DNA from 2 places in the Aciduricibacillus chroicocephali genome. Region 1 is predicted to be linked to the other one. Evidence: riboswitches for the same ligand, from Rfam matches in the RefSeq annotation. Region 1 holds a riboswitch; the other holds the start of a gene.

Region 1 (4,844 bases):
CGGGCTTGCCACATAGGCATGCCCGTTTTTAAATATTACTTCTTGAAAGTATTTTCACGTTCTTTGGACTGTTCAATCCAACCTTGAAGTTTATCTTTCAATGTGTTGAAACCAGCGTTGTCATTGCTGCTGCTCTGAGCTTGCTGTCTTGGAGCCTGCTGTTTGCGAGGCTGTTTTTTTGGAGCTTCTTCAGTTGCACGGATAGAAAGGGAAACTTTTCCTTTTTCTTCGTCAACGTTAAGAACTTTAACTTTGACAGTATCGCCAACTTTAAGATGCTCATTGATGTCTTGAACGAAACCATGTGTTACTTCTGAGATATGAACAAGACCTTGAACTTCATCATCAAGTGCTACAAAAGCACCATAAGGCTGAATGCCTGTTACTTTACCTTCCAATACTTGACCAGCTTCAAACTTCTCTGCCATGCTGAACAACTCCTATACCTGTATTCGAATCTTATGCACAGTAAAATATATTAGCATAAAAAACGAATTTCGGCAAAGCATATATGTACATATTTCGAGAAAGGATGTTGCATATGCTGTCGATTGATTCAACTATTGAACATCATTTTGCTTCGCTGCATGAGTTGGAAACGAAGTTAAAGCCTGCTGGTTTCGTAATCAGTTCCAATTGGGATTATGACCAGGGAACGTTTGATTTGAAAATCGCAGATGCTGGAGGTGCCTATTATTTCCTCAGAATTCCTTTCTACGCTGTAAGAGGAGAACTGGATACACCAGGAGTTCATGTCAGAATAGGAAAGCCATTCATGCTAGGTCATAAATACGAAGCTGGACTTGACAATGACATTGCAAGTGGTGCAGTGCAGGGAGCTTTCAATCAATTCCAAACACCGGTCGATCCAGATGCTGACATTCCATCTGCATATGAAGAGATGGGGAAGCAGCATTTGAGAGAAGTGGAGAGACTAATTCTTTAAAGGTATCAAAGAAATTAATATGTCACTTTCTTTAAATTTAATTTGAGCTGGCGGGTTCATATGATACGAACTTTCTCTTATATAGCCAAGAAGCAGTAAGTCTTTATCTTTCCAAATAGGAAGCAATTGTGCATATGATTTGCCAATATATTTTCTTTCTATGGCCTCATGATGAAACTGCTGGCTATCAAGAAGGTGCATTGTATTACGGAACGGTGTGGATTGCCTGCAGCTATATAGCTCATGAAAAAGCAGAGAGCTGATTACACGGTCGGTTCTGACAAGAGCGGTAACACCTGCCCGTTTGGCATTCTCAAGCTGCTGGTCAGTCAACAGTTCTGCTATGATGCTGATTCGGTCATTATTCCCACGAACGGCAATTGAAACAAGGATCGTATGATTATCCGCCTGTCTTGGGGGCATCCCCGGATCTGCTGTTATGATTACAGAAGAGGCCGTATGTATAGAAGCGAGTTCCAGCGTTCTGTCCAAACTCGCATCTCCCCTGATAAAGTGGATTGGATATCTTTCAAGTGGGAAACGATGCATCGTTCTGTCAATAACTACAACAGCTTTATCCGGCTCTTTCTTTTTGATCTTTTGAAAAATTTCTCTCGTCTGCTCGTTCCAACCGATAAAAATATAGTGTTGTTGTCCTTTAAAAGCAATTTTACCCTCTGTGAGCTGATTCCCATGTCTCACAGCAGCGGCTGAAACGCTCGTAATATAAAAGGTGATTAGACCACCACCGGAAAGAATCAGAACAATTCCAGCAAGTTTCCCGATAAATGTTTCGGGTACATAATCACCATAACCAACCGTTGATGCTGTAACAAATGTCCACCATATACCGGTGAACACGGTAGGGAATGTTTCTGGCTCAATAAAATGGATTAGTACTCCAAACAAGGTCATGGCAAGTGGAATTGCTATGATTAGCCGCAGAAAAAGCGGTACACGCAAAAAGGCATGTTTCAAAAACAGCTTTTTCATCTGAAGCACCTCATTTCTATGTGAAAAAGTTTTGCCGCATTCCTTCATCTGCATACATAACATGGGAAAGATTTGCGAGAATCCGCTATTATGGAAATGAGTTCGAAAAAAAGGAGCAGGACAAAACATGGATATGAACAGAGATTTTTTGAATGAATTGCTTGAAACACCTTCACCCTCAAGTATGGAAATGGGAATACAGAAAAAGTGGATGAACTATGTTAAGGAATTCGCACATGAAGTTCGCACGGACAACGCTGGAAATGTTATCGGAATTCTCAATCCAGAGGCTGAATTTAAAATATTGCTTGCGGGCCATTGTGACGAAATTGCTCTAGTGATCAATCGTATTGATTCAGATGGTTTTCTTTATACTGATAAAATGGGCGGCATTAATCCAAAAGCGGCTGTAGGCATGCGTGTAAACGTCCTTGGATACAATGGGGAAGTCAATGGTGTTATTGGTGTTAACGCCCAGCATCATGGTGGATTGAAAGATGATTTTGACCTAAGTGACTTATTCATTGACTGTGGATTCAAGTCTAAAGAAGAAGTGGATCAAAAGATTCAAATCGGGGATCTAGCTGTATATGATCGGAAGCCGGAAATATTGCAGGACCGATATATTGCGGGACGTGGGCTTGATAATCGTACGGGCTGCTTCATCGTCGCTGAAGTACTGAAGCAATTGGCTAAAAAGGACGTAAAGGTTGGCGTCTATGCTGCAAGTACAGTTAATGAGGAAACGAACATGGGGGGCGCGTACTTTGCGGCTGCCGGTATTGAACCAACCTGTGCACTCGCTTGTGATGTTACGTTTGCAACGGATTACCCAGGTGTCAATCGGAATAAGCATGGCGATGTCCGGCTGGAAGGTGGTCCAGTGCTTGCTAAAGGAGCACCGATCAATTACAAAATTAATAAGTTACTTGAGAAAGCTGCCAAAGAATTGGATATGCAATTGCAGTATGAGCTGACTCCACGGATGACAGGTACAGATGCGGACCGGATGCGTCTTACTGGACGCGGGGTACCGATTGCACTCGTTTCACTGCCGCTTCGTTACATGCATGCTCCTGTTGAGACAGCAAGTTTTAAAGACATTGAGGAAGAGATTGTACTTCTTGTGAAAATGATTGAATCGCTTGACGGCACAGAGAGCCTCAATCCTCTGGAAGATTAATTCCATCCTAGTCAAACAGCCCATTTGCAATTATCGGAAAACGATGTATAATGGGTATAACAACAACATATCGATTCATCTTCGGGGCAGGGTGTAATTCCCGACCGACGGTAAAAGAGCGTTTAGGCTCTTGAGTCCGTGAGCTGCATTGGCTTATGTCATGTGGCTGACCTGGTGAGATTCCAGGACCGACAGTATAGTCTGGATGGGAGAAGATGTGAAAGCCTGGGTGCGTTTTTGCGCCTTTATTTCCTATGGATATTCCAGCCCCGGAACTATTTTAGTTTCAGGGGCTTTTTATATGGAACAGGCCGTAATTTCCTTCATCACGGATGCAATCGATATGTAGATGAAGGAGGGATTGATTGTGAATAGAACACAATCAACATCAAAACTGGTAAAACTTATTATTCTTGCATTGCTTGGCACTGTGTCGCTGCTGTTGTTCTTCTTGAACTTCCCGCTGCCGATGCTTCCGCCATTTCTAAAAATCGACTTCAGTGATGTGCCTGCAGTTCTTGCGGCATTCATGTTTTCACCTTTAGCTGGTGTTATTGTTGTCGGTATTAAAAACTTGCTTTATTTCGCGGTTTCCGGAGCGAGCGATCCGATTGGTGTTGCTGCCAACTTCCTTGCTGGAGTCATGTTTACTGTTCCGGTTGCCATCGTTTATCATAAGTACAAAAAAGGTGTCAAAACGATTGTATCCGGTCTTGTAGTTGGAACAGTTGTTATGGCGATTGGCATGACAGTATTGAATTATTTCGTCATGCTGCCGCTTTATTCCATTTTCATGGGCTGGGGGAATATGGGGACTAGCGAAAAAATGGCGTTCGCACTTAAAGGTGTGTTGCCATTTAACATTCTTAAAGGTATTGTCGTCGGTATTCTATTTGTCCCACTCTATGTGAAAATGCGCAGTTGGATTGATAAGAAACGTTCTGGCTTCGCATCTTAATTAGCAAAAGAGGGTCATCTCAATTTCTGAGATGACCCTCTTTTTATCTATTTTTTGCTGTTCAGGAATTTGATGGCACGCTCTACTGTTGAAAATGAGGAGATGATGCCTAAGTCATGCAATCCATCTTTGCCCGCGATTGCGAGATTTGGTGTAATCCCCGTCAAAATAAGCTCACATCCCATAAGATTAAGCATGCTCCTGATCGAATGGATGGTCCAGTGAATGCGTTCATCGAATTTGCTGATACCGGAGAGGTCGAGGATAATAAAATCCTTCTGTTCCTGCTCTGTATATGTTCCGATGTCTTCCATCAGTTGCTGTTGCCGTTGTTCACTCATTTCCCCAATGAGCGGGAGGACAGCAACCTCTACGGAAATCGGTATGATTGGTGTAGAAAGTTTGCGAATCGAAGCAAGATTACGTTTCACTTCATGTTCTGCTTCAACTTGCTTCGTTACATCTTTTTGAATGCCGATGAAGTAAAGTTTGTCCATTTCTTTTAAACGAACCGGGTAGATATTCAAATCATTCCAAAACGGTGTTCCGTCTTTTTTATAGTTTTTTAATGGAAGATTGATTAGTTTTTCCGAGTTTATAGCTTCTCGAATTTTACGTCGTTTATCAAAGGTTTCCTCACCATGTTGAAGAAAGCGGCAATTCAGTCCCAATATCTCAGAAGCCTCATATCCGGTAAGTTCTTCAAAACCTTTATTCACATAAATAATTGGGTTATCATCTTGTGATGGATCAGTAATGACTAC
Region 2 (4,844 bases), 1.2 Mb from region 1:
TGTCATTAGTGTGGAGCTGAAGATGAAAAGAATGGGAATTGCCAATACACGCGATCAGGTCGGCCTCATGACAATGGGAGAATTAGCTCGTCTTCTCAACGTTGATAGAAATACAGTAAAACATTGGGCTGATCGTTATGGCCTGCCTTACCAAAAACGAAAGACGAAAAGAGAGAAAACATTTTACTTCGTTGATACAAACGATTTCTGGGAATGGGCTTATGATTACAAAGAAAAAGTAGACTTTTCAAAAATTGAACGTCATGCCCTTCCGCCTGAGCCAGGTTGGGTTGAACCACTTCGCATGCAACGGAAAGAAACCCGCTATAAACCTTGGACGATCCAGGAAGAACGGCAACTGCTGGAACAGATGAAATCCAACAAACCATTAGAAGATATCGCAAAAAGCATGAACCGTTCCCTCACAAGCGTAGAGAGGAAGTATTACCGGATTAAGAATATACGACGAATCAACTAAAGTGACACCCTGTTTGAATTGAATCGCATTGTGGAACAATAAATGGAGTACTCTGTCACAAGCAAGCTCCAATCCATAGTAGACAATGTAAGCAACTGAAGCTGAAATGCGACATGTCCGTCGGAGGCCTCATGCTTTTTCATGAGGCCTTTCATGATTCAATACGAGAATCATGCTATCATGTGAGAAACAAATGCAAGCAAGGAGAAAAACGAATGATTCGCATAGCAGCAATAGACAGTAATGACTGTTTAGTTGAAAATTTAACAATACATAACTTGAACATTAAAGATTACAAATGGTGCTGGATTGACTTCAATTCACCGAGTGAAGCTGAAACACAGGAATTGAGAAATTCTCTTCACTTCCATCCGCTAGCCATTGAAGACTGCGTTTACAGCATGCAGCGTCCGAAGCTTGATTATTATGACGACTTCTCCTTCTTTGTCACCCATCTTCCTGGCCCCGAGGCCTACAACGAATATGAAATCGACTTCTTCCTCGGTGAGAATTATATCGTCACCTTCCATTATGAAGACCTTGAAGAAGTGAATGAAACATGGAAAAAACTGCAGGCGCTAAAGAATATCGGACAATGGGATACCTACAAAGTCTTTTATGAAATAATGGACAATGTTGTTGATGATTATTTCCCTATACTTGCCCATTTGGAGGATGAAATCAACCTCGTCGAAGAGAACCCGAATGAAGAGCCAATGGATCAATTATTGGAGCGTTTATTTGAATTGCGTCATCAGTTGCTTGAATTACGGCATGCGATCAACCCTTTGAGTGATCTATTCTACAGAATTCTTTACTCCCACAGATTACAAGGCATACAAGATCGGCGCGAATATTTCATGGATATCTATGATCACCTTTTGCGGTTGGCAGATATGACAAATTCTAATCGTGAAATTACAAATGACATAAGAGATAACTTTATTTCAATTAACTCTTATCAACAGAATAAGGTAATTCAAGTACTAACTGTTATCACTTCTATTTTTGCGCCACTAACTTTCATAGCCGGTATTTATGGCATGAATTTTGAAAATATGCCAGAACTGCATTGGCATTACGGCTATCCAATTGCCATGATTGCGATGCTGTTTATTACAGTAGTCATGATTGTCATTTTCAAAAAACGAGGCTGGTTTGGCTGAATGATTGCATTTGACATTTCTGAACAATTCATTTAAGGTTTAGATGTACAATTTCATACACGTTTATTCCTTCGGGGTCGGGTGTAATTCCCAACCGGCGGTGATGAAGCCATGTGCTTCTTAGTCCGTGACCCGTGCGGCTTTATGCCAAGCGGTGGATCTGGTGCAATTCCGGAGCCGACAGTTAAAGTCTGGATGGGAGAAGGATTTGAAAAGCTTGTTTGCGTACGCAAAAATCACTATTTTCTGTGGTTTGTTTGTGTTTTTCAGCATTCATTCTTTTGAAATATTCTGCCCTTATGCCCTTGAAGCCGACTTCAAGGGCTTTTTGAGTTTCAACATAAGGGAGTGGATACTTTTGTTTACAGGAATTATTGAAGAGAAAGGTGTTGTGCGACGTCTTGTACAGCGTTCAGCGCACGCCTATGAAATTGAAATTGGAGCAAAGCGCATTATGGAGGACATTTCTCTCGGTGATAGCATCGCCATTAATGGTGTATGTCTTACCGTTACAGCATTTGATCAAGCGTCTTTCAAGGCAGATATAATGCCGGAAACCTATCATGCTACGAATTTGGCAAAACTTATTTCCGGTTCAGAAGTGAATCTTGAGCGCGCAATGTCTGCGAATGGTAGATTTGGCGGCCACTTCGTCTCAGGGCATGTAGATGGCACTGCTAAGATTCTCGATAAACAACCATTAGAAAACGCCATTATATTCAATATTTCCATTCCAGATGGATTTGCGAAATACTTTCTACGAAAAGGTTCGGTTGCAGTCGATGGTATCAGCCTTACCCTGTTCCATGTAGATCCTGATTCATTCAGCATCTCGATCATCCCTCATACAGCGGCTGAAACGACGCTCGGAAGCAAACGAAAAGGTGATATCGTCAACATTGAATGTGACATGCTGGCAAAACATGTTTGGCAAATGACTGACCGACAGCATTCTCAAGAATCAGATAGCACGATTACCCGTCAAAATCTTGCCGCAGCCGGATTTCTTGAAGGAGGCCTGTAGAAGATGAATACGATTGAGGAAGCAATTGCTGATTTGCAAAAAGGTAAAGCAATCATCGTCGCGGATGATGCAAATCGAGAGAATGAAGGAGATTTCATTGCGCTTGCCGACCGAATTGACAGACAGATGATTAATTTCATGATTACTCATGGCAAAGGCCTCGTATGCACAGCTATCAATAGCCAGATCGCAAAACACCTGAACCTGCCCATGATGACTGAGAACAGTACAGATCCGCTCGGTACAGCTTTTACTATTAGTGTTGATCATGCAAGTACAACGACCGGCATCAGTGCAGATGAGAGAGCACTCACGATTCGAGCACTCGCTGATCCGCAAAGCTTGCCAGAAGATTTCAAACGTCCGGGACATGTTTTTCCTTTGATTGCCAAGGACGAAGGTGTGTTCGAACGACGAGGCCATACGGAAGCCGCAGTCGATTTTGCTAAATTAAGCAATGCAGCACCAGCAGCGGTTATTTGTGAAATTATAAAGGAAGACGGCTCCATGGCTAGACTCCCTGATTTAATGAAGCTGGCGTCTGAATGGGACTTGAAGCTAGTTACAATAGAAGAACTCGTGAATTATAAAAAACAACAGGCCATCTCAGCATACTGAGCGGCGAACCTGTAGGAGGAGAATAGATATGGGAAAAACTTTTGAAGGAAATCTTGTTGGGACAGACTTAAGAATCGGCATTGCCGTAGCGAGGTTCAATGACTTCATTACAAGCAGACTGCTTTCAGGTGCAGAAGATACTTTGAAGCGACATGGTGTACAAGAAGAAAACATTGACGTCGCCTGGGTTCCAGGCGCATTTGAATTGCCTATTATCGCAAAAAAGATGGCTGATAGCGGTCGCTATGATGCTGTTATCGTATTAGGTACAGTTATCCGCGGGGCAACACCTCACTTTGACTATGTTTGCAATGAAGCGGCTAAAGGGACATCCAATGCAGCACTTGCAAGTGGAACACCTGTCATCTTCGGTGTGCTAACAACTGAAACGATTGAACAGGCTATTGAACGTGCTGGTACAAAAGCCGGTAATAAAGGCGGGGAATCTGCAACAGCCGCAATCGAAATGGCTAATTTGCTGAAGCAATTTAGTTAAGTCCTCATTATTAGATTTAGATAGTCCAGTTACAGAAAGAGCGCCAAGCCTATTTAAGGCTTGGCGCTTCATTTTTTCCGGATATTCGTTAGAACGACTTTACTGCGCGGGATGCTAGGCATGTTTACATAGCTGAATGACAGATCCTGCTTTGGTACGTCGAATGTCATTCTGTTCGCAAGGAAATCGAGACAAACTTTCATAATCTCGGTTGTGACCCATTCACCGGCACAGCGGTGTCCGAACGAGTAATCTCCCCCTCCCTGAGGGATAAATCCAAACGGACTATCCTCCCACTCTTTGAAACGATCCGGTTTGAATAAACTTGGGTTATCCCAGTGTGTAGGATCATGGTTCGTTCCATATACATCAAGCAAGACGAGTGTCCCCTGTTTGAATTCAAATTGCTTCCATGAAAAATCATGACGGACTTTCGCCGGTATAAATGGGAAGAACGGGTAGAATCTCCGTACTTCCTGGACAAAACGTTGAAGCTTATCTTCATTGCCATCATATAGCTTCTCTGCTTCTTCCGGGTAATGGTAGACTGCCAGTGCAGTGAAATTGACAAAAATTGAAATTGCTACGATCGGTCGCAAAATATTTAGTAGATCTACTGCAGCTGTCTGAGTCTCAAGCAGCTCACCATTAAGATTTTTATGACGACTCATGACAGCTAGTGCGGTTTCATCTTCAGGGTTCAATTTCCCCTCTCTTACATCTTCGATTAGTCCGCGAATCCACTTTTCAGCAGAGGATCGGCTCTTGACCGATTTTTGATACCCAATGCCGATTGAAGCTGCATCTTGAAACAGCTTGGCAAGTTGATTTGTCCGATTTTCAAGTTCACTTGCATAAAGTGGTACGCCAGCCCACTCACAGGCAATGCGCGTAAGCATCTTCTTCATTTCTTCATACAGAACAATTTCCTTTTTGTAGCTCCAATCATTTAATTTCTCCTCAAATCTAAGGGTCGTCAATTGCCGGAGCTTCTCTAACCGCTCCTTCGTCATCAGAGACATAAACATCTCTTTCCGATTACGATGCTCGTCTCCATCGAGT

Evidence for each region. A riboswitch is a leader RNA that binds a small molecule or an ion and turns the genes downstream of it on or off. The one in region 1 is predicted to bind FMN.
Region 2: linked by a shared signal. The riboswitch ahead of ribE (riboflavin synthase) and the one ahead of QR721_RS09475 (ECF transporter S component) in region 1 are both predicted to bind FMN.

The regions. Positions count from the first base shown of each region.
Region 1 is NZ_CP129113.1:1,808,907-1,813,750, reverse strand. It holds gene yugI (S1 domain-containing post-transcriptional regulator GSP13) at 36-428, opposite strand; gene QR721_RS09490 (YugN family protein) at 542-946, shown strand; gene QR721_RS09485 (potassium channel family protein) at 935-1,939, opposite strand; gene QR721_RS09480 (M20/M25/M40 family metallo-hydrolase) at 2,067-3,122, shown strand; FMN riboswitch at 3,196-3,343, shown strand; gene QR721_RS09475 (ECF transporter S component) at 3,487-4,080, shown strand; gene ytvA (YtvA family blue-light photoreceptor) at 4,128-4,844, opposite strand, start outside.
Region 2 is NZ_CP129113.1:290,730-295,573, reverse strand. It holds gene QR721_RS01620 (MerR family transcriptional regulator) at 1-478, shown strand, start outside; gene corA (magnesium/cobalt transporter CorA) at 694-1,644, shown strand; FMN riboswitch at 1,708-1,855, shown strand; gene ribE (riboflavin synthase) at 2,003-2,668, shown strand; gene ribB (3,4-dihydroxy-2-butanone-4-phosphate synthase) at 2,672-3,286, shown strand; gene ribH (6,7-dimethyl-8-ribityllumazine synthase) at 3,315-3,782, shown strand; gene cypC (CYP152 family fatty-acid peroxygenase CypC) at 3,851-4,844, opposite strand, start outside.